Regions from separate parts of the Acidovorax sp. HDW3 genome, predicted to be linked through region 2. Evidence: predicted binding sites of a transcription regulator. Region 2 holds the regulator's gene; the other holds the start of a gene.
What was found. Region 2 encodes LexA, which represses DNA repair genes until DNA is damaged. Its sites were predicted from a motif close to ACTGTATNNNNATACAGT; they were not measured.
Positions count from the first base shown of each region.

Region 1: recA (recombinase RecA) is a predicted target of LexA. The motif match lies at 1,646-1,663, and genes of this name have one in related genera.

Region 1 covers NZ_CP049885.1:48,836-63,515, reverse strand. Annotated here, with positions in the region: gene G7045_RS00255 (sensor histidine kinase) at 1-267, opposite strand, end outside; gene G7045_RS00250 (response regulator transcription factor) at 324-998, opposite strand; gene G7045_RS00245 (MarR family winged helix-turn-helix transcriptional regulator) at 1,068-1,562, opposite strand; gene recA (recombinase RecA) at 1,707-2,786, shown strand; gene recX (recombination regulator RecX) at 2,801-3,262, shown strand; gene ssb (single-stranded DNA-binding protein) at 3,405-3,959, opposite strand; gene G7045_RS00225 (MFS transporter) at 4,090-5,280, opposite strand; gene uvrA (excinuclease ABC subunit UvrA) at 5,484-8,414, shown strand; gene G7045_RS00215 (methyl-accepting chemotaxis protein) at 8,720-10,690, opposite strand; gene pyrF (orotidine-5'-phosphate decarboxylase) at 10,879-11,703, opposite strand; gene G7045_RS00205 (phosphoglycerate kinase) at 11,757-12,950, opposite strand; gene fmt (methionyl-tRNA formyltransferase) at 13,037-13,999, opposite strand; gene def (peptide deformylase) at 14,010-14,522, opposite strand.
Region 2 covers NZ_CP049885.1:1,488,418-1,503,097, forward strand. Annotated here, with positions in the region: gene icd (NADP-dependent isocitrate dehydrogenase) at 1-344, opposite strand, end outside; gene G7045_RS06635 (DUF192 domain-containing protein) at 470-925, shown strand; gene G7045_RS06640 (NADP-dependent isocitrate dehydrogenase) at 1,027-3,264, opposite strand; gene G7045_RS06645 (superoxide dismutase) at 3,560-4,141, opposite strand; gene xseA (exodeoxyribonuclease VII large subunit) at 4,276-5,601, opposite strand; gene G7045_RS06655 (MotA/TolQ/ExbB proton channel family protein) at 5,935-6,558, shown strand; gene G7045_RS06660 (biopolymer transporter ExbD) at 6,575-7,000, shown strand; gene lpxK (tetraacyldisaccharide 4'-kinase) at 7,012-8,001, shown strand; gene G7045_RS06670 (Trm112 family protein) at 8,020-8,205, shown strand; gene kdsB (3-deoxy-manno-octulosonate cytidylyltransferase) at 8,202-8,987, shown strand; gene adk (adenylate kinase) at 9,086-9,742, shown strand; gene G7045_RS06685 (DUF1010 domain-containing protein) at 9,836-10,150, shown strand; gene G7045_RS06690 (aspartate/glutamate racemase family protein) at 10,193-10,885, shown strand; gene G7045_RS14900 (DUF1010 domain-containing protein) at 10,908-10,991, shown strand; gene G7045_RS06695 (asparaginase) at 11,203-12,153, opposite strand; gene lexA (transcriptional repressor LexA) at 12,232-12,906, shown strand; gene G7045_RS06705 (D-2-hydroxyacid dehydrogenase family protein) at 12,944-13,951, shown strand; gene G7045_RS06710 (hypothetical protein) at 13,979-14,398, opposite strand; gene G7045_RS06715 (DNA polymerase III subunit chi) at 14,402-14,680, opposite strand, start outside.

The sequences.
Region 1 (14,680 bases), 1.4 Mb from region 2:
GTAGACGATGTCGGACTCATCGGCACGCAGGATCTCGCTGGCCGGCTGCGGCAGGTTGAACTGCACGCGCCCGCGCTGCACCGTGATGAGCTGGGCCAGGGCGTGGGCGTTGTACTCCAGCGCGCGGTCAAACGGCTTGTTCGCCAGGTTCTGCGCCACCAGCCAGGTCAGCGCCAGGCTGACGGGCCACAAGAGCAGCAGCGGCGTCAGCATCCAGTCGAGGATTTCGCCAAACAGGGAGCGCTGCTCGCGCTGAAAGAGTTTCAATGTTTTGGCCTCTAGCGCTTATCAGGCAAGCGTGAGTAGCTACCAAATTAATAGCATTAACCCGGAATTTTTTCCAGGCAGTAACCCAGGCCGCGCACGGTGGCGATGCGGATCGGGCCTTTCTCGATCTTTTTGCGCAGGCGGTGGATATAGACCTCGATGGCGTTGTTGCTCACCTCCTCGCCCCACTCGCACAGGCGCTCGACGAGCTGGTCTTTGCTCACCAGGCGGCCCGCGCGCTGCAGCAGCACTTCGAGCAGGCCGAGCTCGCGCGCCGAGAGCTCGACCATCTTGCCGTCGATGGTGGCCACGCGCCCGGCCTGGTCGTACACCAGCGGGCCGTGCTTGATGGTGGCGCTGGTGGCGCCCATGCCCCGGCGCGTGAGAGCGCGCACGCGCGCTTCGAGCTCCTGCAGACTGAACGGCTTGGCCATGTAGTCGTCGGCGCCGTAATCGAGGCCCTTGACGCGCTCGTCCACGCTGTCGGCGGCGGTAAGGATGAGCACCGGCAGCGCCGAGCCGCGCCCGCGCAGGCGCTTCAAGACCTCCAGGCCGTGCATCTTGGGCAGGCCCAGGTCGAGGATGAGCAGATCAAATTCGTGCGCGGTGGTCAGGGCGGTATCGGCCTCGCTGCCGCTGGCGACGTGATCGACCACCGCGCCCGAAGCACGCAAGGTGCGCAGCAGCCCGTCGGCCAGCACCTGGTCGTCTTCGGCAATGAGGATGCGCATGGGGTGTCTCCTGGTATCTATTTGTTTGATGCTCGATTTTAGGTGGCTGCCGGGGGGGCGCAGCGCCATTTAGCCGCTGGCGTACACCTCCAGCCCGAGGGCCACGACGGTGGCCACCTCGGCCCCCACCTCGGCGCGAAACTCGCTCTCCGCCTGCGCCAGCGCGCGCGCAAACGCCTGGCGCCACTCCAGCCCCAACGGCGTGAAGCACACCCGGCGCGCGCGCGCATCCTGCGGGTCGGGCGCGCGCGTGACCAGGCCCCAGGCCAGGCATTGCTCGATCACATCGGCCATGGCCTGCTTGCTCATGCCCGCGCGCTGCGCCAGCACCGTGGGCCTGTCCCCAGCGAGCGACAAATGGCGCGTGATGTGCACATGCGCAGCGCTGACCTGGTCACGCGCCGCCAGGTTCGACAGCGCCAGCGGCACCTGCGCATCGTGCGCCATGAGCTGCAGCACGCGGGCATCAAAACGGCGCAGCGCGTGGCCGAGGAGATAGCCCAGGTGGGTGGCACGCCAAGCCTCAGGGGACGACGCCGGGAACGGGAAGGAGGATGAATCCATGGGGGCATATTGTCAGTCAAACTGACTAAAAAATCACTTCCCGTTAAAATACAACCCTTCTAAACTACTGTTCAAGCGTACAGGCTGTGCATCAAAACAGTCTTGGCGCCCCCATCTACTATGGCCACCAAGAGGAGCAATTCCATGGACGCACCCGTCAAGACCGCCGCCCCCGCTGAGCAGAGCGAAAAAGCCAAGGCCCTGCAGGCCGCGCTGGCGCAAATCGAAAAGCAGTTCGGCAAAGGCACCATCATGCGCCTGGGCGAGGGCGAGCAGATCGAGGACATCCAGGTCGTCTCCACCGGCTCGCTGGGCCTGGACATCGCCCTGGGCGTGGGCGGCCTGCCGCGCGGGCGCGTGATCGAAATTTATGGCCCCGAGTCCTCGGGCAAGACCACGCTCACGCTGCAGGTCATTGCCGAGATGCAAAAGCTCGGCGGCACCTGCGCCTTCATCGACGCCGAGCACGCCCTCGATACCAGCTACGCGCAAAAGCTCGGCGTCAACCTGCCGGACATCCTCATCAGCCAGCCCGACACCGGCGAGCAGGCGCTGGAGATTGTTGACAGCCTGGTGCGCTCGGGTGCGGTCGATCTGATCGTCGTGGACTCGGTCGCCGCCCTCACGCCCAAGGCCGAAATCGAGGGCGACATGGGCGACCAGCTGCCCGGCCTGCAAGCGCGCCTGATGAGCCAGGCGCTGCGCAAGCTCACCGCCACCATCAAAAAGACCAACTGCACGGTCATCTTCATCAACCAGATTCGCATGAAGATCGGCGTCATGTTCGGCAGCCCCGAGACGACCACGGGCGGCAACGCGCTCAAGTTCTACGCCTCGGTGCGCCTCGATATCCGCCGCACCGGCACCATCAAAAAGGGCGACGAGCCCATCGGCAACGAAACCAAGGTCAAGGTCGTCAAGAACAAGGTCAGCCCGCCGTTCAAGACCGCCGAATTCGACATCCTGTTCGGCGCCGGCATCTCGCGCGAGGGCGAAATCATCGACATGGGCGTCACGGCCAAAATCCTCGACAAGAGCGGCGCCTGGTACGCCTACAACGGCGAAAAAATTGGCCAGGGCCGCGACAACGCACGCGAGTTCCTGCGCGAGAACCCGCAGCTGGCGCTGGAGATAGAAAACAAGGTGCGCGAGAGCCTGGGCATTGCCCTGCGCCCGGCCAGCGCCGACGCCCCGGCCCCCGCTGCCGACGCCGACGCCGCCTGAGCACCCACGCAGCCATGGCCGGCCCCACCCCCTCGCTCAAAGGCCGGGCGCTGCGCCTGCTGGCGCAGCGCGAGCACTCGCGCGCCGAGCTGCAAGCCAAGCTCGCGCGCCACGTACAAGAGGGCGAAGATCTGGCCGCCGTACTCGATGCGCTGCAGGCCCAGGACTTCATCAACGAGGCGCGGGTGGCCGAGTCGCTCATCCACCGCCGCGCCCCGCGCCTGGGCACGCAGCGCCTGCTGCACGAGCTGCGGCGCAAAGGGCTGAGCGAAGAACTGGTGCGCGCCCAGGCCGAGGGTCTGCGCGCCAGCGAATACGAGCGCGCCCAGGCCGTGTGGGCGCAGCGCTTTGGCCAGCCCCCGAGCACGCCAGCGGAGCAGGCACGGCAGATGCGCTTTTTGGCCGCGCGCGGCTTTAGCGCCGACGTGGTGCGCCGCCTGCTGCGCAACCACGGCGCCGCCGAGGATGGGGCATAGGCCCTGCCTCAAAAAACAAGTAAAAATGGCCGCTAACGCTTATCCAGAGTGCGCGAGCAGCTATAAAAACAATAGCAAACAATCCCCAAAAAAACGGGCGCCCTAGGCGCCCGTTGATTCATCCAGCAGAGGCAAGGCTGCCTCAGAACGGAATGTCGTCGTCCATGCCGTCAAAGTCCGCCGAAGCACGCGGCGGCGGCGCCATGGGCGCGGGGGCCGGGCGGGCCGCCGGGGCGGCAGGCGCCGGGCGCGGCGGCTGCTGCGGCTGCACCGGCGCGGCGCGGCGCGGGGCCTCGTAGCTGCTCTCGCCGTAGCCATCATCGCCGCCGTAGCCGCCCTGGCCACCGCCTTGGCCCGCACCCTGGCGGCTGCCCAGCATCTGCATGGTGTCGGCACGGATTTCGGTGCTGTACTTTTCTACGCCGCTTTGATCGGTCCACTTGCGCGTGCGCAGGCTGCCTTCGACGTACACCTGGCTGCCCTTGCGCAGGTACTGGCCGACGATCTCCGCCAGGCGGCCATTGAAGACCACGCGGTGCCACTCGGTGGCCTCCTTGTTCTCGCCGGTGTTCTTGTCGCGCCAGCGGTCGGTGGTGGCGATGGTGACGTTGGCGACCTGGTCGCCGCTGGGGAAGGTGCGCATCTCGGGGTCGCGCCCGAGGTTGCCAACGATGATGACCTTGTTCACGGATGCCATAAAAATTCCTTAGGGGTAGCCCGGACGGCAGGGGAGAGTTTCCGGGCCAGATGGAGAAATGCCATGCCGCACCCTGCGCGGCAGCAGGTGCGCAGCATAGCCGCATTGCAACGCCCCGGCATCGGGGCGATTACACAGGTTCATGCCCGGCGCCGCGCGCCACCGGTTGCAGCGGCCAGGTCAGCGCCAGCCAGGCCAGCGCCAGCAGCGTGGTGGCGGCAAACAGGCCACCCGCGCCACCCCAGTGCACCAGCGCACCGCCCAGGGCACCGCCGGCAAACAGGCCCAGCGACTGCAAAGTGTTGTACGCCCCCAACGCCGCGCCGCGCAGGCTTGCCGGCGCCATGCGCGAGACCAGGCTCGGCTGCGTCGCCTCCAGCATGTTGAAGCCGCAAAAAAACACGAACAGCAGGCCGCCCAGCCCCCACAGCGACGGCGCCGCCCCCAGAGCGGCCCACAGCCCCAGCGCCAGCTGCACCAGGGCCACCAGGCCAATCGACAGCAGCAGCGCCGCGCGCAGGCGCCCGCGCCGCTCCATGCCAAAGAGCCCCCCCATGGCGACGATGGCCAGCAGCAGCGCCGGCAGGTACACCTGCCAGTGCAGCGCCTTGGGCAGGCCCGCCTGCACCAGCAGCGCCGGCACCGCCACCCACATTGCCATCTGGATGCTGTGCAGCGCGAACACGCCCAGGTTCAGGCGCCGCAGGTCGGCATGGCGCCAGACCTGCGCCAGGCTGGCGCGCGCGTCCGTGGGGGGCTGGCGCTGCTCGGGCGGCACCACCCACAGCACCAGGGCCACGCCGCCGAGCGCCAGCGCCATGGTGACGAAAAACAGGCCCGACAGGCCGATGTGCGCCGTCAGGAACGGCGCCGCCACCAGGGCGACGGCAAACATCAGGCCGATGCTGATACCCACCAGCGCCATGGCCTTGGTGCGCACCAGCTCACGCGTCTGGTCGGCCAGCAGCGCCGTCACCGCTGCCGACACGGCGCCCGCGCCCTGCAGCGCCCGGCCCACGAGCAGGCCCATGACCGAGTCCGCCAGCGCCGCCACCAGGCTGCCAGCGGCAAACACCAGCATCCCGAGCACGATCACGCGCTTGCGCCCCCAGCGGTCCGAGGCCAGGCCCAGCGGCAGCTGCAGCAGCGCCTGCGTCAGGCCGTACATGCCCATGGCCAGCCCGACCAGGGCCGCGTCGTCCCCTCCGGGGTATTTGCCGGCCTCCAGCATGAACACCGGCAGCACCAGGAACAGGCCCAACATGCGCATGGCAAAAATCGCCGCCAGACCGAAGCTGGAGCGGCGCTCGGCGGGCGTCATGCGGGCAGCAGGGGCGGTGGGGGGAATGGGTGGGGCGGCAGGAAAAGCGGTATCGGACACGGCAGCGAACCTGGGGAAGTCGGGCAAAAGCGATATTTTGGCCCAGGGTGGGTTTTCCCGGGCGCAGCGGGGCTGACGCGCGCGCCGGCAGCGCCGCGCCCATGTCCCTATGATGCTCGGTTTCACCCTCCACGCCGCCCACCATGGCCGAGACTGCATCCGCCGCCGAAGACGAAAACGCGGGCCGCCCCCTGTCCGAGGTGCTGCGCACGCCGCACATCAGCATCCGTGGCGCGCGCACGCACAACCTGCACAACATCGACCTGGACATTCCGCGCCAGCAGCTGGTCGTCATCACCGGGCTGTCGGGCTCGGGCAAATCGAGCCTGGCGTTCGACACGCTGTACGCCGAGGGCCAGCGCCGCTATGTGGAGAGCCTCTCGAGCTACGCGCGCCAGTTCCTCGGGCGGCTCGATAAACCCGATGTGGACTTGATCGAGGGCCTGTCGCCCGCCATCGCCATCGAGCAAAAGGCCACCAGCCACAACCCGCGCTCCACCGTGGGCACGGTGACCGAGATCCACGACTACCTGCGCCTGCTCTTTGCCCGCGCCGGCACGCCGCACTGCCCCGAGCATGGCGTGGCACTGGCAGCGCAGACCGTGAGCCAGATGGTGGACGCGCTGCTGGCGCTGCCCGAGGACACGCGCCTGATGCTGCTGGCGCCGCTGGCGCGGCAGAAGAAAGGCGAATTCACCGAGCAGCTGGCACAGCTGCAGGCGCAGGGCTATGTGCGCTTTCGCATCGACGGCCAGATGTATGCCCACGACGCGCTGCCGGCACTCAAAAAAACCGAGAAGCACGACATCGACGTCGTCATCGACCGCGTCAAGGTGCGCGCCGACATCGCCCAGCGCCTGGCCGAGAGCGTGGAGGCGGTGCTGCGCGTGGGCGCCGCCGAGGGCTCGGGCCGCGTGCTGGTGCTGGAGATGGACAGCGGCCGCGAGCACCTGTTCTCCAGCCGCTTCGCCTGCCCGCAGTGCAACTACAGCCTGCCGGAGCTGGAGCCGCGCCTGTTTTCCTTCAACTCGCCCAGCGGCGCCTGCCCGGCCTGCGACGGCCTGGGCCAGCAGGAGGTGTTCGACGCCGCGCGCGTCGTCGCCTTCCCCAGCCTGAGCCTGGCGGGCGGCGCCATCAAGGGCTGGGACCGGCGCAACGGCTTTTATTTTTCGCTGCTGCAAAGCCTGGCGGCGCACTACGGCGTTGACATCGAGATGCCGTTCGAGCAGCTGCCGGCGCTGGTGCAGCAGGTGGTGCTGTACGGCTCGGGCCAGGAGCAGATTGCCTTTACCTACCTGCTCGACAGCGGCAGCCGCAAGGGCCAGGCGGTCACCAAGGCGCATCCGTTCGAGGGCATCCTGCCCAATATGGCGCGCCGCTACCAGGAAACCACCTCCGCCGTGGTGCGCGAAGACCTGGCGCGCTACCGCAGCCAGCAGCCCTGCCCGGAATGCGCCGGCGCACGCCTGTGCCGCCCGGCGCGCCACGTGCAGGTGGGCGACGGGGCGCAGGCGCGCAGCCTGCACGCCATCAACCACATGACCCTGGCCGACGCCCTGGCCTGGTTCGGCCAGCTGCAGCTGCAGGGCGCCAAGGCCGAGATCGCCGCCAAGGTGGTGCACGAGATCGCCGCGCGCCTGGGGTTTTTGAACGACGTCGGCCTGTCTTACCTCAGCCTCGAACGCAGCGCCGAAACCCTCTCGGGCGGCGAGGCGCAGCGCATCCGCCTGGCGAGCCAGATCGGCTCGGGCCTGACGGGCGTGATGTACGTGCTCGACGAGCCCAGCATCGGCCTGCACCAGAGGGACAACGACCGGCTGATCGCCACCCTGACGCGCCTGCGCGACCTGGGCAACAGCGTCATCGTCGTCGAGCACGACGAGGACATGATCCGCGCCGCCGACCACTGCATCGACATGGGCCCGGGCGCCGGCGTGCACGGCGGGCGCGTGCTGGCGCAGGGCGACTGGCGCCAGCTGTGCGCGCAGCCGGCCTCGCTCACCGGCCAGTACCTGAGCGGCGCGCGCCGCATTGCGCGCCCGCCCACGCGCCTGCCCTGGCGCACGCAGGCACCGCAGGCACTGCGCGTGGTCGGCGCCAGCGGCAACAACCTGCGCAGCGTGACGGTGGACTTTCCGCTCGGGCTGCTGACCTGCGTCACCGGCGTCTCCGGCTCGGGCAAATCCACCCTCGTCAACGACACCCTGCACAAGGCGGCGGCGCGCCACATTCACCGCGCGCACGACGAGCCCGCGCCCTGCCAGGCGCTGCAGGGGCTCGACGGCATCGACAAGGTCATCAACGTCGATCAAAGCCCCATCGGCCGCACGCCGCGCAGCAACCCGGCCACCTACACCGGCCTGTTCACCCCCATCCGCGAGCTGCTGGCGCAAACGCCGGCGGCGCAGGAGCGCGGCTACGGCCCGGGGCGCTTTAGCTTCAACGTCGCCGGCGGGCGCTGCGAAGCCTGCCAGGGCGACGGCGTGGTCAAGGTCGAGATGCACTTTCTGCCCGATGTGTACGTGCCCTGCGACGTCTGCCACGGCCAGCGCTACAACCGCGAGACGCTGCAGGTGCAGTGGAAGGGGCTGGACATTGCCGCCATCTTGCAGCTGACGGTGGAGGACGCCCTGGCCTTCTTCCAGGACCAGCCGCCGATCGCGCGCAAGCTGCAGACGCTGCGCGACGTCGGCCTGAGCTACATCCGCCTGGGCCAGAGCGCGACCACGCTCTCGGGCGGCGAGGCGCAGCGCGTCAAGCTGGCGCTGGAGCTGAGCCGGCGCGATACCGGGCGCACGCTCTACATCCTCGACGAGCCCACCACCGGCCTGCACTTTGCCGACATCGACCTGCTGCTCAAGGTGCTGCTGCAGCTGCGGGGCGCCGGCAACACCATCGTCGTCATCGAGCACAACCTGGACGTGATCGCCGCCGCCGACTGGCTCATCGACATGGGCCCCGAGGGCGGCGCCGGCGGCGGCCAGGTGGTGGCCACGGGCACGCCCGAGGCCGTGGCGGCGCAGCCGGCGAGCCACACCGGGCGCTACCTGGGGCGTGTGCTGCAGGCCTTTTGACAGCGCCCTGCCGTCTGCTCACGCTGCGGTTTTTGCTCCCCTCCCCCCTCGCGGGGGAGGGGCCGGGGGAGAGGGGGCGCTGGCAGCACCTTGCCTATTCACCCCTCTCCCCAACCCTCTCCCGCAAGGGGAGAGGGAGTGCAAACCAGCGCCAAACAAGCGTTGTGCGCTATCAAAAAAGATGTGTGCATACATAAGCCCCCAGAGGGGGAGGGAGTGAAAGCCCGCATCAGGCAAACGTCGATTGCCAGAAAAAAGGCCGCTAGCGCTTACCAGTCAAGCGCGAGTAGCTCTCTTTTTGATAGCTATCGCAGGCGCTGCTGGGCGCTGGTGCGCGGCGCGCCGGCGCCGGCATCGAGGCGGAACACGGCCACGCCCTGCACCAGCTCCTGCGCCTGGCTGCTCAGGCTGCTGGCGGCGGCGGCCATTTCCTCGACCAGGGCGGCGTTTTGCTGCGTCGTCTGGTCCATCTGCGTCACCGCCTCGCCCACCTGGGCCACGCCCTGGCTTTGCTCGCGGCTGGCGGCGCTGATCTCGCCCATGATGTCGGTCACGCGGCGCACGGCGGCCACGACTTCGGCCATGGTGGCGCCGGCGCGATCGACCTGGGCGTTGCCCTGCTCGACGCTGCGCACGCTCTCGGTAATCAGCGCCTTGATCTCGCGCGCCGCCTGCGCGCTGCGCTGCGCCAGCTGGCGCACCTCGCCGGCGACGACGGCAAAGCCGCGCCCGGATTCACCGGCGCGCGCGGCCTCCACGGCGGCGTTCAGCGCCAGGATGTTGGTCTGGAAGGCAATGGCGTCGATGACGCCGATGATGTCGGCGATCTTGCCCGACGAGGCATGGATGCCGGCCATGGTGTCCACCACCTGCGCCACCTGCTCGCCCGCCTGCTGCGCCACCGTGCTGGCGTTGCCTGCCACCTGGCTGGCCTGGGCGGCGCTGTCGGCGTTCTGGCGCACGGTGGCCGTCATCTGCTCCATGGCGGCGGCCGTTTCTTCGAGCGCGCTCGCCTGGCTCTCGGTGCGCGCCGACAGGTCCTGGTTGCCCTGCGCGATCTGCACGCTGGCGGTGGCCACGCCGTCGGCGTTGCTGCGCACGCGCGAGACCACCTGCGTCAGGTGCGCGCGCATATCGAGCAACGCCGCCAGCAGGCGCCCGACCTCATCGCTGCCGTGCGCCAGGCGCGCGCCCGACAGGTCGCCCTCGGCCACCGCGTGCGCCAGCGCCACGGCCTGGTTCAGCGGCCCGGTGATCGAGCGCACGAACAGCACCATCAGGCCACCGGCGAGCAGCAGCGCCAGCAGCAGCGCCAGCGCCTGCAGCACCAAGGTGCGCTGCAGGCCGGCGACACGCGCCTGCAGCGCCTCGTCCAGGCTGCGGTAGGCCTGGGCATTGAGGGCGTACAGCGCATCGATGGTGCGGGTGTAGGTGTCGAAATACGCCTGCGGCGCCAGCTCCAGGGCGCTGGCGTTGATGAGTTCCTTGTCGGCCAGTTCCAGCGCCGCCAGCACCTGGGTTGCAGCCGCCTGCACCGGCTGACCAAGGGCGGCGGCAAATTGCGCCTGGCCCTGCAGGGCGTGCTCGAAATTGCGCTGCGCCTGGCCCTGCAGCTCCTGCACGCGCTGCACCTGCGCCAGCAGCAGGCCCTTGTTCAGCGGTGGCAGCTCGCGCCGCGCCAGAAAGCCCGAGCCCTGGGCCCGCATCTGGCCGAGTTTTTCCCCCAGCAGGGGCAGGTTGACCATGGCCGCCTGGATCAGGGAAAAGGTGTGCTCATCGGCTTCGAGCTGCAGGCCAAAGTGGTCCAGCAGCGCCTCGTTGATGCGCAACAGGCTGGCCACCAGCATCGTATGCTGGGCCGTGCTTTGCGCCTGCGTCAGGGCACGGCTGGCAACGCCGGCTTCGAGCTGCTGCCAGCCCTCGCGGGTGGTTTGCCATTGGCTGTGCAGCGTGCCCGGCAGGCCGCCCGCCTGCAGGTGGACGCTGGCAGCATCGAAGGCCTGGTTGAGCGCATCGCGCGCCGCCGGACGGCGCCCGGCCAGGGCCTCGTCGCCGCCCAACATGCCGGCCGACAGGCCCCGGTGCACCTGCATCTTCTGCACCACCTGGCCCAGCGCCTGCAGCGGCGCCGCGCCGCTGGCCTCGCGCTGCGCCTGGGCGATGCTGGCGCGCGCCTCGCGCAGGTAGAGGGCGGTGGGCAGCGCACTCATCAGCACCCCAATCAGGGCCAGGATGGAAAATTTCTGGAGCAGGCTCAGGCGGGACAGCAAAGACATGGTGGTGGGTGCGGCGAGCGCATCGATGCGGGGTTCAAAGGCAGCGGCGACTGTGGGTTCACACTCTGATCATGGTTTTAGCCCATGTCAACGCCTGCGCGCAGCCTGGTCACAACGTTGTTTAAGAACAAAAACAGCTGCTATCGCTTATGGATCAAGCGCCAGCAGCTATCAAAAAGAGAGTGCAATCAGTTTTTTGCCGCGTTGAGCTGCGCCCGGGTGCGCTCGGCGACGGTGCGCGCGGCCTGGGCAAAATCGGCGCCGCTGCTGGCGTAGAGCACGGCACGCGAGGAGTTGACGATGATCGGCCCGCCCGCGCGCAGCCCGGCGCGCACCGTGGCCACGGCGTCGCCGCCCTGCGCGCCGACGCCGGGGATGAGCAGCGGCAGCGTCGGCGCCAGGGCACGCACGCGCTCGATTTCCTCGGGGTAGGTGGCGCCCACCACCAGGCCGAGCTGGCCGTTCTTGTTCCACGGCCCCTGCGCCAGCTGCGCCAGGTGCTCGTACACCAGCGGCTGGCCGGGCACGCTCGCCAGGCGCTGCGCCTGCAGGTCGTCGCCACCGGGGTTGGAGGTGCGGCACAGCAGGAAGGCGCCCTTGCCCGGGTACTGCAGATAGGGCAGCACCGAATCAAAGCCCATGAAGGGCGAGAGCGTGACGGCGTCGGCGCCGTAGCGCTCAAAAGCCTCGCGTGCGTACTGCTCGGCAGTCGAGCCGATGTCGCCGCGCTTGGCATCCAAAATGATGGGCACGTGCGGCGCGCTGGCGCGCATGTGCTGCATCAGGCGTTCGAGCTGATCCTCGGCGCGGTGCGCGGCAAAGTAGGCAATCTGCGGCTTGAAGGCGCACACCAGGTCGGCGGTGGCATCGACGATGGCAGCGCAGAAGTCGTAAATCTTGTGCGCATCGCCCTGCCAAGCGGCAGGAAAGCGGCTGGGCTCGGGATCGAGCCCCACGCACAGCATGGAATCGTTGCGCGCCGTGGCGTCGCGCAGCATGTCGAGAAAGGTCATGGGGGGATTTTAGAGGCTGCAACCCGAGGGTGGCACCCCCTCCCCCCAGGCACTCAAGCGCGGGCGCGGCGCTCCAGAATCTCAAACGCCGGCAGGGTCTTGCCTTCGAGCACCTCCAGGAAGGCGCCGCCGCCGGTGGAGATGTAGCCCACCTGCTTTTCGATGCCGTACTTGGCGATCGCCGCCAGGGTGTCGCCGCCGCCGGCGATGCTAAACGCCTCGGCCTGGGCGATGGCCTGGGCGATGGCGCGGGTGCCGCCGGCGAACTGCTCGAACTCGAACACGCCCACCGGGCCGTTCCAGACGATGGTGCCAGCGGCCTTGAGCTGCGCCGCCAGGCGCGCCGCCGTCTCGGGGCCGATGTCCAGGATCATGTCGTCGGCAGCGACTTCGGTGGCTTTTTTCACCGTCGCCACAGCGTCGGCGGCAAAGGTCTTGGCGACCACCACGTCGGTGGGGATCGGCACTTCGGCGCCGCGTGCGGCCATGGCAGCGATCACCGCCTTGGCCTGGTCGAGCAGGTCGGGTTCGGCCAGGCTTTTGCCAATCGGCAGGCCGGCGGCGAGCATGAAGGTGTTGGCAATGCCGCCACCGACGATGAGCTGGTCAACGTTGTTGGCCAGGCTTTGCAAGATGGTGAGCTTGGTGCTGACCTTGGAGCCGGCGACGATGGCCGCCAGCGGGCGCTTCGGGTTCGCCAGGGCGGTCTGAATGGCGTCGATCTCGGCGGCCAGCAGCGGGCCGGCGCAGGCCGTCTTGGCGTACTCGGCGATACCGTAGGTCGTGCCTTCGGCGCGGTGCGCAGTGCCGAAGGCGTCGTTCACATAGATGTCGCACAGCTGCGCCATTTTTTGCGCCAGTTCGGGGTTGTTTTTCTTCTCGCCCTTGTTGACGCGGCAGTTCTCCAGCAGCACGACCTGGCCGGGTTGCACGTTCACGCCATCGACCCAATCGGCCACCAGCGGTACTTCACGCCCCAGCAGCTGCGACAGGCGCGCTGCCACGGGGGCGAGCGAGTCTTCGGGCTGGAACGCGCCTTCGGTCGGACGGCCCAGGTGGCTGGTGACCATGACGGCGGCGCCGGCGGCGAGCGCCATCTGGATGCAGGGCACGGAGGCGCGGATGCGCGTGTCCTCGGTGATGCGCCCGGCATCGTCCTGGGGCACGTTCAGGTCGGCACGGATGAAGACGCGCTGGCCCTGGGCCTGGCCCTGGGCGCACAAATCGGAAAAACGCAGGATGTTCATGGGTCGGTGTGGTGTGGGAGAACAACAATTCAATTGCGGCGCCGATTGTAGGCAGGCCGCCCCCACCTACGGCGCAGACCCCACCGTCAGGCGCCAGTGCCCAGCACCTGCCCCGGCTGCAGGGCAAAGCCACGCAGGAATTCCCCCGCCGCCAGGCGCTTTCCGCCAGCGCGCTGCAGCTGCGTCAGGCGCAGCAGGCCGCTGCCGCAGGCAACGACGACGCCGTCTGCATTTGCAGAAAGAATCTGGCCGCAAGCCGCATCTGGCAAGCGTGAGACGCTATCAATTTCGCAGCACCATAATTTAATTACCTCAGCCCCCAGGGTGGTGCTGGCGCCCGGAAACGGGTCGAAGGCGCGGATGCGGCGCGCAATCTGCGCGGCGTCTTGCGTCCAGTCCACGCTGCTCTCGGCTTTTTCGATCTTGTGCGCGTAGGTCACGCCCTCGGCCGGCTGGGGCTGCGGCTGCAGTTGGTCGGCCTGGGTCAGCGCCGCGACGATCAGGCGCCCGCCCTGGGCCGCCAGGCGGTCGTGCAGCCGCGCGGTGCTCTCTTGCGCGCCAATGGGCAGCGCCTCGCGCAGCAGCATGGCGCCGGTGTCCAGGCCAGCGTCCATCTGCATGATGGTGACGCCGGTCTCGGCATCGCCGGCCTCGATGGCGCGGTGGATGGGCGCGGCGCCGCGCCAGCGCGGCAGCAGGCTGGCGTGGATGTTCAGGCAGCCCCGGCGCGGCGCGTCGAGCACCCACTGCGGCAGGATCAGGCCGTAGGCGGCCACCACCATGGCCTCGGCCTGCACGGCGGCGATGGCGGCCTGCGCTGCCTGTGCGTCCTCGGGGAACTTGCCATCGAGGCGCAGGCTGCGCGGCTGCGCCACGGCAATGCCGTGCTGCAGCGCGCATTGCTTGACGGGCGAGGCTTGCAGCTTCATGCCGCGCCCGGCAGGGCGGTCGGGCTGGCTCAGCACCAGGGCCACCTCATGGCCGGCGGCAAGCAGCGCCTCCAGGGCGACGCGGGCAAACTCCGGCGTGCCGGCAAAAATCAGCTTCATGGGGCCGGGCTCAGTCGCGGGCGACTTCGCGCTGCTGCTTGAGCAGCTTGGTCTTGATGCGGCCCTGCTTGAGCTGCGAGAGGTAATCGACGAACACCTTGCCGCGCAGGTGGTCCATTTCGTGCTGCAGGCAGACGGCGAGCAGGCCCTCGGCCTCGATCACGCGCTCCTGGCCCTGGGCATCGAGGGCGCGCACGTGCACCGCCACCGAGCGCTCGACGCCGTCGTAGATGCCAGGCACCGACAGGCAGCCCTCGTCGCCGAGCTGCTTTTCAGGGCTGGCCCAGACGATTTCGGGGTTGATGACGACCATGGGCTGGTCGCGCTCCTCGGAGACGTCGATCACCACCACGCGCTCGTGCACGTCCACCTGCGTGGCAGCCAGGCCGATGCCGTTGGCGTCGTACATGGTGGCCAGCATGTCGGCCACCAGGGCCTGGATGCGCGCATCCACCGTTTGCACGGGGGCAGCCACCTTGTGCAGGCGCGGATCGGGGTAGCAAAGAATCGGGAGAATTGCCATGGTCAGAATGAAAATATGTCGTTATTTTCGCTATTTTTACGGACGCTTGCAGTTGCGTTTTCCAATAAGCGTTGCCCAATCAAGGGCTTGGGCTGAGAATCTGCGATCGTTTGACATGACTTTTTGCCGCCAGACTGGGCTCTGGTGGCGCCAATGAG
Region 2 (14,680 bases):
CGGATGCCGCCGCCCACCGGCGTCGTCAGCGGGCCCTTGATGGAGACGACGTAGTCGCGCACGGCGGCCATGGTTTCCTCGGGCAGCCAGACGTCGGGGCCGTAGACGCGGGTGGCTTTTTCGCCAGCAAACACCTCCATCCAGGCAATCTTGCGCTGCCCGCCGTAGCATTTGGCGACGGCTGCATCCACCACTTTGCGCATCACCGGCGTGACGTCCACCCCGGTGCCATCGCCCTCGATGAAAGGGATGATGGGCTGGGCCGGCACGTTGAGCGACATGTCGGCGTTGACGGTGATTTTTTGGCCCTCGGTGGGTACTTGAATGTGCTGGTAAGTGGTCATGCGCGAAAGTCTCCGTAGCAGGGCAAGGGCCAAACAAACGCTGCGCGGCCCTCGGGGGGTGCAGCGCAGAAATTCTAGCCACAAAAAACCGCACAATCGGCAGCCACCACAGCCCCTGCCTCCTTATGTCTTCCCCTTCTTTTGCCCGCCTTGGCCTTGTGCTTTGCCTGGTTTGCGCCGCCCCGGCCCAGGCCCAAAACGCCCCCCAAATGGATTTGCCGCGCACCGCGCTCACGGCCGGCATGTACCGCATCGACGCCCAGGTGGCGAGCGCGCCACGCGAGCGTGAAGTGGGCCTCATGTTCCGGCGCGAGATGCCGGCGCAAGAAGGCATGTTGTTCGTCTTCGAGCAGCCCGGTGTGCAGTGCTTCTGGATGAAGAACACCCTGCTGCCCCTGACCGCCGCCTTCGTCGCCGACGATGGCCGCATCGTCAACCTGGCCGACATGAAGCCACGCAGCGAAGATTCGCACTGCTCGGCCGAGCCCGTGCGCTACGTGCTGGAGATGAACCAGGGCTGGTTTGCCAAACGCGGCATCCAGGCCGGCGCCAAGCTGGGCGGTGTGCTATTTAAACGATAGCTGCTCACACTGCCTGCAAGCGCTCTACAAGCGCTTTTTAGCCTGATTTGCCCATAAAAAAGCCGCCCGGGCGGGCGGCTTGGGGTACAGACTGCTGCCTCTTAGGCTTTGAGCGCAGCCAGGGCGGCGTTCAAGGTCTGGCTCGGGCGCATCACGGCGTCGAGCTTGGCCAGGTCGGGCAGGTAGTAGCCGCCAATGTCCACGGCCTTGCCCTGCACGCTGTTGAGCTCATCGACGATCTGGGCCTCGTGGTCGGCCAGGGCCTTGGCCAGGGGCGCGAACTGGGCCGCCAGCGCGGCGTCTTCGGTTTGCGCTGCCAGCTCTTGCGCCCAGTACATGGCAAGGTAGAACTGGCTGCCCCGGTTGTCGAGCTGGCCGGTGCGCGGGCTGGGGTTCTTGTTGTTGTCCAGCAGCTTGCCGGTGGCGGCGTCGAGCGTCTTGGCCAGAAGCTGGGCGCGGGCGTTGCCGTTCTTGATCCCCAGGTCTTCCAGGCTCACCGCCAGGGCCAGGAACTCGCCCAGGCTGTCCCAGCGCAGGTGGTTTTCTTCCACCAGCTGCTGCACGTGCTTGGGTGCCGAGCCGCCGGCGCCGGTTTCGTACATGCCGCCGCCGGCCATCAGCGGGACGATGGAGAGCATCTTGGCGCTGGTGCCCAGTTCCATGATGGGGAACAGGTCGGTCAGGTAGTCGCGCAGGATGTTGCCGGTGGCGCTGATGGTGTCCAGGCCACGGATGACGCGCTCCAGGGTGTAGCGCATGGCGCGCACCTGGCTCATGATCTGGATATCGAGGCCCTGCGTGTTGTGCTCGTGCAGGTACATCTTGACCTTGGTGATGAGCTGGGCTTCGTGCGGGCGGTACGAGTCGAGCCAGAAGACGACGGGCATCCCGGACTGGCGCGCGCGCGTGACGGCGAGCTTGACCCAGTCGCGGATGGCGGCATCTTTCACCTGGCACATGCGCCAGATGTCGCCCTCTTCCACGTTCTGGCTCATCAGCACCTCGCCGGTGGCCAGGTCGGTGATGTTGGCCACGCCGTCTTCGGTGATTTCAAAGGTCTTGTCGTGGCTGCCGTATTCCTCGGCCTGCTGCGCCATCAGGCCGACGTTGGGCACCGTGCCCATGGTCTTGGGGTCGAACGCGCCGTGCCACTTGCAGAAGTTGATCATCTCCTGGTAGATGCGGGCGAAGGTCGATTCGGGCATCACGGCCTTGACGTCCTTGAGGCGTCCGTCCGCGCCCCACATCTTGCCGCTGTTGCGGATCATGGCGGGCATGGAGGCATCGACGATGACGTCGTTGGGCGAGTGGAAGTTGGTGATGCCCTTGGCCGAATCGACCATGGCCAGCTCCGGGCGGTGCTCGTGGCAGGCGTGCAGGTCGGCCTTGATCTCGTCTTGCAGGCTCTGCGGCAGGGTGGCGATCTTGTTGTACAGATCGACCATGCCGTTGTTCACGTTCACGCCCAATTCTTCAAACAGCTTGGCGTGCTTGGCAAAGGCGTCGCGGTAGAAAATTTTCACGCAGTGGCCAAAGACGATGGGGTGCGACACCTTCATCATCGTCGCCTTGACGTGCAGCGAGAACATGACGCCGGTCTTGCGCGCGTCCTCGATCTCCTTTTCATAGAAGGCCACCAGCGCCTTCTTGCTCATGAACATGGAGTCGATGACCTCGCGCTCTTGCAGGCTGACCTTGGGCTTCAAGACGATGGTCTTGCCGCTCTTGGTGATGAGCTCCATCTTCACGTCGCGCGCCTTGTCCAGCGTCATCGACTTTTCGCCGTGGTAGAAGTCGCCGTGGTGCATGTGCGAGACGTGCGAGCGCGACGCCTGGCTCCACTCGCCCATGCTGTGCGGGTTCTTGCGCGCGTATTCCTTGACGGCGCGCGGCGCGCGGCGGTCCGAGTTGCCCTCGCGCAGCACCGGGTTGACCGAGGAGCCAATGCACTTGTTGTACTTGGCGCGAATGGCTTTTTCTTCCTCGCTGCTGGGGTTTTCGGGGAAGTCCGGAATCTTGTAGCCCTTGTCCTGCAGTTCCTTGATGGCCGCCTTGAGCTGGGCCACCGAGGCGCTGATGTTGGGCAGCTTGATGATGTTGGCCTCGGGCTTCAAGGTCAGCTGGCCCAGCGCCGCCAGGTTGTCGGCCACGCGCTGCTCGGGCGTCAGGCATTCAGGAAACTGGCCCAGCACGCGGCTGGCGACCGAGATGTCGCTCTCGGCAACGTTGATGCCGGCCTGGCCGGCAAACGCGCGCACGATCGGCAGGAACGAGGCCGTGGCCAGGCGCGGGGCTTCGTCGGTCAGGGTGTAGATGATGGTGGGTTGTTGGGTGCTCATCTGGTGTCTCTCTTGGGTGAAAAAACAGCGATCTAGGGGCCGACTCGCAACCGGGCAGCGGGGATGAGTGCTACCAGGCCATGGCTTACAAGGTTTGCTGCAATAGCGCGCTACAGGCTACGTGTTTTTCACGCAATCCGCAATCGGCTATCACGATACAAAATTTTAGCCGCAATCCCCACCCAAAAACCGTAAGTCTTCTATAAGAGTTGCAACGGTGGCAGACGCAAAAAAGCCCAGGGGCCCGGGAATCGCTCCCCGGGCCCCTGGGCCTGGTGTTCAAGGGCTGAACGGCTTAGGCGAAGTTGGCCTCGGCAAACTTCCAGTTCACCAGGTTCGAGAAGAAGGTCTCGACGAACTTCTGGCGCAGGTTGCGGTAGTCGATGTAGTAGGCGTGTTCCCACACGTCCACCGTCAGCAGGGCCTTGTCGGCGGTGGTCAGGGGCGTGCCGGCGGCGCCGGTGTTGACGATATCGACCGAGCCATCAGCCTTCTTCACCAGCCAGGTCCAGCCCGAGCCAAAGTTGCCCACGGCGCTCTTGACGAAGGCTTCCTTGAAGGCGGCGTAGCTGCCCCACTTGGCGTTGATGGCGGCAGCCAGCGCGCCCGTGGGCTCGGCGCCGCCACCGGGGGTCATGCAGTTCCAGAAGAAGCTGTGGTTCCAGATTTGCGCGGCATTGTTGTAGATGCCGCCGCTGGACTTTTTCACGATCTCTTCGAGCGTCATGCCCTCGAATTCGGTGCCTTTTTGCAGGTTGTTGAGGTTCACCACATAGGCGTTGTGGTGCTTGCCATGGTGGTACTCCAGCGTTTCCTGGCTGTAGTGCGGGGCCAGGGCGTCGATGGCGTAGGGCAGCGGCGGCAGGGTGTGTTCCATGGTGGGTTCCTCGTGGTCGAAGTTATCGTTGATGCAAGACAAACAAGACGAATAAGACAAATGCCTTGCGCGAAACGAGCCATTGTAGGAAGAAGCCGCCAACTCTGCAGGCGCCGGCGCAAACCCCCATCCGCCTAGAGCAGGCGCGGCGGCACCACCGTCAGGTCGATGCAGCCATCTGCGAGCTGCGCGCGCAGCGGCGCACCGGGGCGCACCTGGGCGGCGCTGGTGACGCTCTTGCCCTGGTCGTCGGCCAGCAGGGCGTAGCCGCGTTCGAGCACGCGCTGCGGCGCCAGCAGCTGCAGGCGCAGCGCCAGCTGCTCCAGCGGCGCGCGCTGGCGCTCCAGCCCCCGCGCCAGGCTCGGAGGAATTTTTGCCGCCAGGGCTTGCTGGGATTGCGCCAGCTGCTGCATTTTCAATAGCACCGCCTGGCGCAGCCGCTGCCCCTGGCGCTGCAGCTGCAGCTGCTGGCGCGCCACCAGGGCCGAGGGCCGGCCCAGGCGCTGCGCCGCCATGTCCAGGCGCTGCGCACGCGCATCGAGCTGGCGCTGCAGCCCGGCCTGCAGCCGCTCTTGCTGCCATTGCAGGGCGCCGAGCCAGTCGGCACGCGGCGGCGCTGCCAGCTCTGCCGCCGCCGTGGGCGTGGGCGCGCGCAGGTCGGCGCAAAAATCGGCGATGGTGAAGTCCGTCTCGTGGCCGACGCCGCACACCAGCGGCACCGGGCTTTGCACGATGGTGCGCGCGAGCTGCTCGTCGTTGAAGGCCCAGAGGTCTTCCATCGAACCGCCGCCGCGCACGAGCAAAATCACGTCGATCGGGAATTCGGGGGAGGTTTCAGCCGCCAGCCCTTGTCCAGACTGCGCCAGCAGATACATTTTTGATAGCGCCTGGCACAGCGACGCCGGCGCCTGCGCGCCCTGCACCAGGGCCGGCACGAGCAGCACCGGAATGTGCGGCACGCGCCGCTGCAAGGCGGTGACGACATCGTGCCAGGCGGCCGCCCCCGGCGAGGTGACGACGCCAATGCCGCGCGGCAGCGCCGGCAGGCTGCGCTTGCGCGCGGCGTCGAACAGGCCCTCGGCTTCGAGCTGGGCTTTGAGGCGCACAAACTGCTCGAACAGCGCGCCCTGGCCGGCGCGCTCCAGGCGCTCGACGATGAGCTGCAGATCGCCGCGCTGCGGATAGACATCGAGCCGCCCGTGCAGCTGCACCAGCTCGCCATCGCGCGGCACAAAATCAAGGCCGCTGGCGGCGCGCTTGAACATGGCGCAGCGCAGCTGGCCCTGCGCGTCCTTGAGCGAAAAATAGCAATGCCCGCTGGCCGCGCGTGCAAAGCCCGAAATCTCGCCACGCACCAGCACCGGGTTGAAGCGCGCCTGCAGCGCGTCGCCCACCGCCTGGCACAGCGCGCCCACGGCCCACACGGGCCGCGCCAGGCCTGGGTTTGCGGCCTCAGGCATGGGCTACCCCCGCCGGGATACTCCACAGTGCCGACGCCCGCTGCAGCCAGGGCGCACGCCCCCCGCGCAGCGCCAGCAAATAGGTGCAAGTTGTTGATTTCACGGTGTTTTTTGCTGAGCGTTTTTTCATCAATCTGTCCAAAGCCTGATTTGGCGCGGCTTTGCGGGCTCTATCCCTACAGTCATCCACAAAGTTATCCACAGGTTCTGTGGGTTCTGCTGCGGCGCTGGCCCCGGTCTGCAACCGTCTGCAACCGTGGCTGCCGCCAGGGCGCCGGGGCAGCGTGCTGGGCGATAATCGCCCGTTGCCCTCATTCGTGCGGAGAGAGAATTTTGCTGTCGATCATACAAGCCGCAGGCTGGCCGATTTGGCCCCTGGTTGCCTGCTCCGTCCTGGCGCTGGCGCTCGTCGCCGAGCGTTTTCTGGCCCTGAAAACGGCGCGCGTTGCGCCCCCGAAACTGCTCGACGAGGCCATTGCCGTCTCCAGCAAGGGCCTGCCCACGCCCGACACCGTGAACCAGCTGGCGCAGAACTCGGCCCTGGGCGAGGTGCTTGCCAGCGGCCTGCGCGCCCTCATCGCCCAGCCGCAAAGCTCCGAGGCTGAGCTGCGCGCCGCCATGGAGAGCGCCGGGCGCAGCGTGGCGCACCGCCTGGAAAAATACCTCAACGCCCTGGCCACCATCGCCTCGGCGGCGCCGCTGCTGGGCCTTTTGGGCACCGTCATCGGCATGATCGAAATTTTTGGTTCGCAAGGCGGCACCAGCACCGGCGGCAACCCGGCGCAGCTCGCGCACGGCATTTCCGTGGCGCTCTACAACACCGCCTTCGGTCTGATCGTCGCCATCCCGGCGCTGATCTTCTGGCGCTACTTCCGCAGCCGCGTCGATGAGTACCTGCTGACACTCGAACTCGCCGCCGAGCAGTTCGTGCGCCACCTGGGCCGCGTGCGCAAGTAAAAGGCCCGGCCCCGCCATGAACTTTCGCCCCCGCACCAAGGAAGAGCCGGAGATCAACCTGATCCCCTTCATCGACGTGCTGCTGGTGATCCTCATCTTCCTGATGCTGACCACCACCTACAGCAAGTTCACCGAGCTGCAGCTGACCCTGCCCGTGGCCGACGCCGAGCAGCAGCGCGACTATCCCAAGGAAGTCATCGTCGCCGTCGCCGCCGATGGCCGCTACGCCGTCAACAAGGCCGGCGTCGAGGGCAAGGGCGTGGACGCCATCGCCCAGGCGCTGCAGCAGGCCGGCAAGGCCGGCAGCGGCTCGGTGGTCATCATCAGCGCCGACGCCATGGCGCCGCACCAGTCCGTCATCACGGTGATGGAGGCCGCGCGCCGCGTCGGCCTGACGCAAATCACCTTCGCCACCCAATCCGCCGCCAGCGCGGGCCGCTGATTTTTCGCCCCATGCCCGCGTCCGATCGCCTGCGCCGCGCCTGGCGCCAGCGCGGGCCGCTGGCACTGGCGCTGTGGCCGCTGGCCCAGCTCTACGGCGCGCTGGTGCGCCTGCGCGGCGCGCTCTACCAGCGCGGCTGGCTGCGCACGCAGCGGGTGGACGTGCCCGTCATCGTCGTCGGCAACGTGATTGCTGGCGGCGCCGGCAAAACCCCGGTCACCCTGGCCATCGTCGAACACCTGCGCGCACGCGGCTGGCACCCGGGCGTGATCTCGCGCGGCTACGGGCGCCAGGGCCGCGATTGCCGCCCGGCCCGGCCCGACAGCCTGGCCAGCGAAGTCGGCGACGAGCCGGCGCTGATCGCCCGGCGCAGCGGCGTGCCGGTGTACGTCGCGCCCACGCGCTACCAGGCGGCCTGCGCGCTGCGCGCGGCGCACCCCGAGATCAACATCCTGGTGTGCGACGACGGCCTGCAGCACCTGGCGCTCGCGCGCGACGTCGAAATTTGCGTGTTCAACGACGAGGGCCTGGGCAACGGCTGGCTGCTGCCCGCCGGCCCGCTGCGCGAACCCTGGCCGCGCCGCGTCAGCGCCCTGCTCTACAGCGGCGCCCAGCCCCCGCCCGGCAGCAGCGCCCCCGCCTTTGCCCTGCAGCGGCGCCTGGCGCCCTGCGCCTACGACGCCCAGGGCCAGCGCTGGCCGCTGCAGGCGCTGCGCGGCCAGCCGCTGCAGGCCCTGGCGGCCGTGGCGCGGCCGGAGGAATTCTTTGCCATGCTGCGCGCCCAGGGGCTGCAGCTGGCGCACACCCAGGCGCTGCCCGATCACTATGATTTTGATAGCTGGCAGCGCGCTCCAGATAAGCCCTACACCCTGATTTGCACCGAAAAAGACGCCGTTAAACTCTGGCTGAGCGAACCCCAGGCGCTGGCCGTGGGGCTGGAGCTGGTGTTGCCCGAGGGCTTTTGGACGCTGCTCGACGCCTCGCTATCATCCCCTCCTTGATTTTTTGCCCAAGCCGCCATGGATACCAAACTGCTCGAACTGCTGGTCTGCCCCGTCACCAAAGGCCCCCTCACCTATGACCGCGAACGCCAGGAGCTGGTCTCGCGCAGCGCGCGCCTGGCCTACCCGGTGCGCGACGGCATTCCGGTGCTGCTCGAAAACGAAGCCCGCCCGCTGAGCGACGAAGAACTGCAGCAGGCATGAGCTTCACCGTCCTGATTCCGGCGCGCATGGCATCGAGCCGCCTGCCGGACAAGCCCCTGGCCGACATCGCCGGCCTGCCCATGGTGGTGCGCGTGGCGCGCCAGGCGCAGCAAAGCGGCGCGGCGCGCACCGTGGTCGCGGCCGACGACGCCCGCATCCTCGCCGCCTGCACCGCGCACGGCGTCGAGGCCGTGCTCACCGACGCCGCCCACCCCAGCGGCAGCGACCGCCTGGCCCAAGCCTGCACGCTGCTGGGCCTGGACGGCGACGCCGTGGTCGTCAACGTGCAAGGCGACGAGCCTTTGATGGCCCCCGCGCTCATCGACGCCGTCGCCGCCCTGCTGCCGGCCCAGCCCGGCGCCAGCATGGGCACGGCGGCCCACGCCCTGAGCAGCCTGGCCGAGTACGAGAACCCCAACGTCGTCAAGGTGGTGTGCAACGCGCGCGGCCTGGCGCAGTACTTCAGCCGCGCGCCCATCCCCTGCGCCCGCGACCACGCCGGCCAGGCCTGGTGGCAGGGCGCGCCGGCGCAGCCAGCGCTCGCCGACTTTGCACCGCTGCGCCACATCGGCATCTACAGCTACCGCGCCGGGTTCTTGCGCCAGTTCCCACAGCTCACGCCCGCGCCCACCGAGGCCATCGAGGCGCTGGAGCAGCTGCGCGCCCTCTGGCACGGCCACGGCATTGCCGTGCACATCACACCAGAAATGCCAGGCCCGGGGGTCGATACCCCGGCCGATCTGGCACGCGTGCGCGCCCTGCTGGCCACCGCCCGGGCGTAAGCCAGGCCAGGGTTTACGCGTGCTATCCTCTCAAGTCCTATACAAGAGTTGCACTTCGTAGCAGCCCCCGCGATTTACATACCATCCGAGGAACCTCCATGAGACTGATCCTGTTGGGCGCACCCGGCGCCGGCAAAGGCACGCAAGCGGCTTTCATCTGCCAGAAATACGGCATTCCGCAAATCTCCACCGGCGATATGCTGCGCGCCGCCGTCAAAGCCGGCACGCCGCTGGGCCTGCAGGCCAAGGCGGTGATGGATGCCGGCCAGCTCGTCAGCGACGATCTCATCATCAACCTCGTCAAAGAGCGCATCGCCCAGGCCGACTGCGCCCAGGGCTTTTTGTTCGACGGCTTCCCGCGCACCATCCCCCAGGCCGAAGCGATGAAGGCCGCCGGCGTCAAGCTCGACTACGTGCTCGAAATCGACGTGCCGTTCGACGCCATCATCGAGCGCATGAGTGGCCGGCGCTCGCACCCGGCCTCGGGCCGCACCTACCACGTCACCTTCAACCCGCCCAAGGTCGCCGGCAAGGACGACGTCACCGGCGAAGACCTGGTGCAGCGCGAGGACGACAAGGAAGAAACCGTGAAAAAGCGCCTGGACGTGTACAGCGCCCAGACCCGTCCGCTGGTCGATTACTACTCCAGCTGGGCCCAGCAAAACCCGGCCGCCGCGCCCAAGTACCGCGCCATCAGCGGCACCGGCAGCGTCGAGCAGATTACGGACCGCGCCCTCTCGGCCCTGGCCGGCTAAAACCCCATCGCTCAATGCCCACCCGCCCCCGGCCCCATGCCAGCGGCGGGTTTTTTATCCTAAATCCGGCAGTTGGATGCGCCCGTCAGTGCTGTGTTAGTTAGTCCCGCAGAGAAGCCGCTTTATTCAGCCCATGCTTTTTCAAACGGCATTCAGTTTCTCAGGCGTTATTCAGCGCCTTGCTGGCCGTTTCTCCGGGCTTCGCCTGCGGGCAGTTTGCCTATTTCAAGCCTTTTGGGCCCTGGCCCTTGCGCAGCAAGCGCAAGCAGCTATCATTTTGCAAGCGTTCCGCTGCCTCGGTGGCGCTGTGCTTTTGCGCAGTTCGCGCCCGTCGTCAAGTTGGGGCTTCCCGTTTTGGCCTCCGGGTCTAACTTTTCATCGCAGCCGACCGGCTACGCCGTCGGCTGAATTCAGGGCGTTAGTCGTCACTTGGTTCACTCAGGAATATCCATGAAGATCATTGGTCTTATCGGTGGTATGAGTTGGGAGTCAACGATTCCTTACTATCGTCAAATTAACGAAATAGTGAAGGAACGTCTCGGTGGATTGCACTCTGCAAAACTCATCCTTTATTCGGTTGATTTTGATGAGATTGAGCGACTTCAGCATTGCGGTAACTGGGAAGCAGCAGGGGCTGTCTTGGCAGGCGCTGCTCGCGCACTAGAAGCGGCAGGGGCATCTTTTTTAGTATTGTGCACAAATACAATGCACAAAGTAACACCCCATATTGAAGCGGCAGTCACTATCCCACTACTCCATATTGCAGATCCAACAGCCACTGAAATTAAACGAGCTGGTTATTCGACTATTGGTTTGCTTGGTACGCGGTTTACAATGGAACAGCCATTTTATCGCGACCGTTTAAGTACAACTCATAACCTTCGCGTCATCGTTCCTGAACAAAATGATCGCGAAATAATTCATCGCATCATTTACGAAGAATTATGTTTAGGAATTATCAAATCAGAATCTCGCAATGAATATCAAAGAATCATCAAAATCCTTGCATCAAAAGGTGCAGAGGCCATCATTCTTGGATGTACTGAAATATCACTACTCATCAATCAGCAAGATACAGTGATTCCATTATTCGACACCACTGCCATTCATGCCAAGGCCGCCGCACAGGAAGCTATAAATTAGAGATATTTTATTTTCTCAGTTCATACCTATCATAAATCTGGAGTTTCCCGTTTTTGCCTCCGGGTCTAACTTTTCATCGCAGCCGACCGGCTACGCCGTCGGCTGAATTCAGGGCGATGGGCGTGCCAGGCAAGGCGAGAGGACGCCGCGCACTCCTGTGCGCAAGGACGAGCAACGCAGCATGGCGCGGCCAGCACGGTGCTGGCGGGTGCATAGCGCTCTCACCCAATAGGTGAACGCTACCGGAGCCAAAAATATCAAAGCCCATAAGATGTTATTGAGGGTTGCAAGCGATCAACTGCCGGATTTAGGGTTATTTATGCCCCCAGCAGCTGCAGCTGCAGCGCAATGCGCGCCTTCACCGGGCTCAGGCCCGGGGTGCTGGGAAATGGATCGTCGGCCTGCACCAGCAGCTGCCCCAGGGAACAGCGCGTGGCCACACGCACCGCCACGCCGGCGCGCTGCGCCCGCTCCAGCGCCGCGTGCAGGGCGCGGTGCAGCGTACCGTTACCCGTGGCAGCAACAACGATGCCCTGCGTGCCATCGGCCACCAGGGCATCAACGATGCGGCCATCGGCCCCGGCGTGGCTCAGCACGATCTCCACGCGCGGCGCAGCCCCGGCGTCCACTATCTTTTTAATAGCTGCTGGCGCTGGATTGACAAGCGCTAGCGGCCTGTTATGCCTCCAGCGCAGCACCCCCTCTTCGACCCAGCCCAAGGGGCCATCGTCGCCCGAGCTGAAGGCGTCGATCCGGTACGGGTGCACCTTGCTCACGGCCTGCGCGCCGTGCACGCTGCCCGCAGCCACCACCAGCACGCCCTGCACCCCGGCGCTGGCGGCCACGGCCAGCGCGTCGCGCAGGTTTTGCGGCCCATCGGGCGCGAGCGCCGTCGCCGGGCGCATGGCGCAGGTCAGCACCACGGGCTTGCGCGCTGCCAGCACGCTGTGCAAAAACCAGGCCGTTTCCTCCAGCGTATCGGTGCCGTGGGTGATGACGATGGCGCGCACCTGGCTGTTCACCAGCAGCTGCGTGCAGCGCTGCGCCAGGGCGCGCCAGACGGCCCAATCCATGTCCTTGCTATCGACCTGGGCCAGCTGCTCCATCGCCAGCGGGCCACGCGCGGCCTGCTCCAGCCCCGGCACGGCAGCGAGCAGGGCCTGCACCGACAGCTGCGCCGCCCGGTAGCCCAGGCCCGCCCCGGGCTGCAGCGCCGTACCGGCAATGGTGCCGCCCGTGCCCAGCACGACGATTTTTCCTGCGCTCACTTGCCCACCCCTTGAAACTGTTTAAAAATACAGATACTGAAATAAAACCCAGGTCACCCCTGCACAGGAGCCGCCCGAATGCACGACCAGCCCAAACTCACCGCCCGCCAGCAGCAGGTGCTCGATTTGATCCAAACCGCCATCGCCCACACCGGCGCCCCGCCCACGCGCGCCGAAATCGCGGCCGAACTCGGCTTCAAGTCGGCCAACGCCGCCGAAGAACACCTGCAGGCGCTGGCGCGCAAAGGCGTGATCGAGCTGGTCAGCGGCACCTCGCGCGGCATCCGCCTGTGCAGCGAAGCGGTGCGCAGCATCAACGCCCTGCGCGGCACCCAGTTCAGCCTGCCCATTGCCGGCCTGCAGCAGCTCACGCTGCCCCTCATAGGCCGCGTTGCCGCCGGCGCGCCGATTCTCGCGCAGGAACATGTCGATCAAACCTACTGCGTCGAAAGCAGCCTGTTTGCGCACAAGCCCGACTACCTGCTCAAGGTGCGCGGCATGTCGATGCGCGATATCGGCATCATGGATGGCGACCTGCTGGCCGTGCAATCCACGCACGAGGCGCGCAACGGCCAGATCGTCGTTGCCCGCCTGGGCGATGAGGTCACCGTCAAGCGCCTGCGCCGCACCGCCCAAGGCGTGGAGCTGCTGCCCGAGAACCCGGACTACCCCGTCATCCACGTCGGCCCTGGCGAGCCCTTCGCCATCGAGGGCCTGGCCGTGGGCCTGATCCGCAACACCTTGCTCAGCTGATACCGTTGGTTGCAGTGCCGCAAGGCACAATGGTGGGATGAACATTGTCATTCTTGACGATTACCAGGACGCCGTCCGCAAGCTGCACTGCGCCACGCGCCTCGATCCCTACACCGCCAAGGTCTACACCAACACCGTCAAGGGGCTGGGCCAGCTCTCGGTGCGCCTGCGCGATGCCGACATCATCGTCCTCATCCGCGAGCGCACGCACATCACGCGCCAGCTGGTAGAAAAGCTGCCCCGGCTCAAGCTCATTGCGCAAACGGGCCGTGTCGGGGGCCACATCGACGTCAACGCCTGCACCGAGCGCGGCGTGGCCGTGGCCGAGGGCGTGGGCTCGCCCGTGGCGCCAGCGGAGCTGACCTGGGCCCTCATCATGGCCGCCATGCGCCGCCTGCCGCAGTACATCGCCAACCTCAAGCACGGCGCCTGGCAGCAATCGGGGCTGCGCTCTGCCTCCATGCCGCCCAATTTCAGCCTGGGCCATGTGCTGCGCGGCAAAACGCTGGGCATCTGGGGCTATGGCCGCGTGGGCCAGCTGGTGGCGGGCTATGGCCGCGCCTTTGGCATGAACGTGCGCATCTGGGGGCGTGAAGCTTCGCGCGCCCAGGCCCTGGCCGATGGCTACCAGGTGGCCAACTCGCGCGAAGAATTTTTTGCCCAAAGCGACGTGCTCTCGCTGCACATGCGCCTCAATGAGGACACGCAAGGGGTCATCAAGCTGCAGGATTTGTCGCTCATGAAGCCGACGGCACTGCTGGTCAACACCGCCCGCGCCGAGCTGATAGAAACCGACGCCCTGATCGCCGCCCTGAACCGGGGCCGCCCCGGCATGGCGGCCCTGGACGTGTTCGACACCGAACCCATCTTGCAGGGCCACGCCCTGCTGCGGCTGGAAAACTGCATCTGCACGCCGCACATCGGCCTGGTGGAGCAAGACAGCTACGAGCTGTATTTCGGCTCGGCCTTTGACAACGTCGTCAACTTCATTCGGGGCACGCCGACGAACATCGTCAACCCCGGGGCGCTGCAGGTGCGGCGCTAAAGCGCGCAGCGCCACCCAAGCGCCCAGCTACGGCTCCTGCAGCTCCTGCGCCACGGCCTCATAGACGGCCTGGCGCACCACGGTTTCCACTTCCTGGCGCACGCGCTGCACCATGGTACGCGTCTGCTCCTGCACGACGATGGCGATGGCTTCGCGCAGACGCTGGTCGAGCACCAAATCCACGCGCTGCAACACCCGGTGCACCAGGTCTTCCTCCAGCCCCTCGGGCACGGCCGGCGCCGGGCTGGTCAGCAGCAAATCGGGCAGCAGCACGGCTGGCGGCGGCGCTGCAGGCTCGGGCGCCCACACTGGCGGCGCTACAGGCGCTACGGGCGCTGGAGGCACCACCGGGGGCAGCGGCTGCGACAGCTCAGTGGCGGTATGCGTCACCACCTCCGTCAAGGTGGGCACAAAACGCGGCGGGGTGCGGGGGGGCGGCTGGGTCATGGATCAAGAGCCTTGCAGCACCAGGTCATGGCGAATGAGGCCATAGCCCTGCGCCTGGTAGTCGCGCCAGCGCTGGCGCGCCTGTTGGCGGTCGGACATATCGTGGGCACTGACGACTTCGATCACGCGGGCAAAGCGTTCAAAGCCGCTGGGAATGCCAGCCCCGAGGTTGAGCAGCATCTCCTGGTGCGGCGCATCGTCGGTGCGGCTGGCCAGCACAATGGGCGAGAGGCGCCACAGATCAGCGTCGCAGCCCTCGACCGCATGGGCGACGAAGTCCTG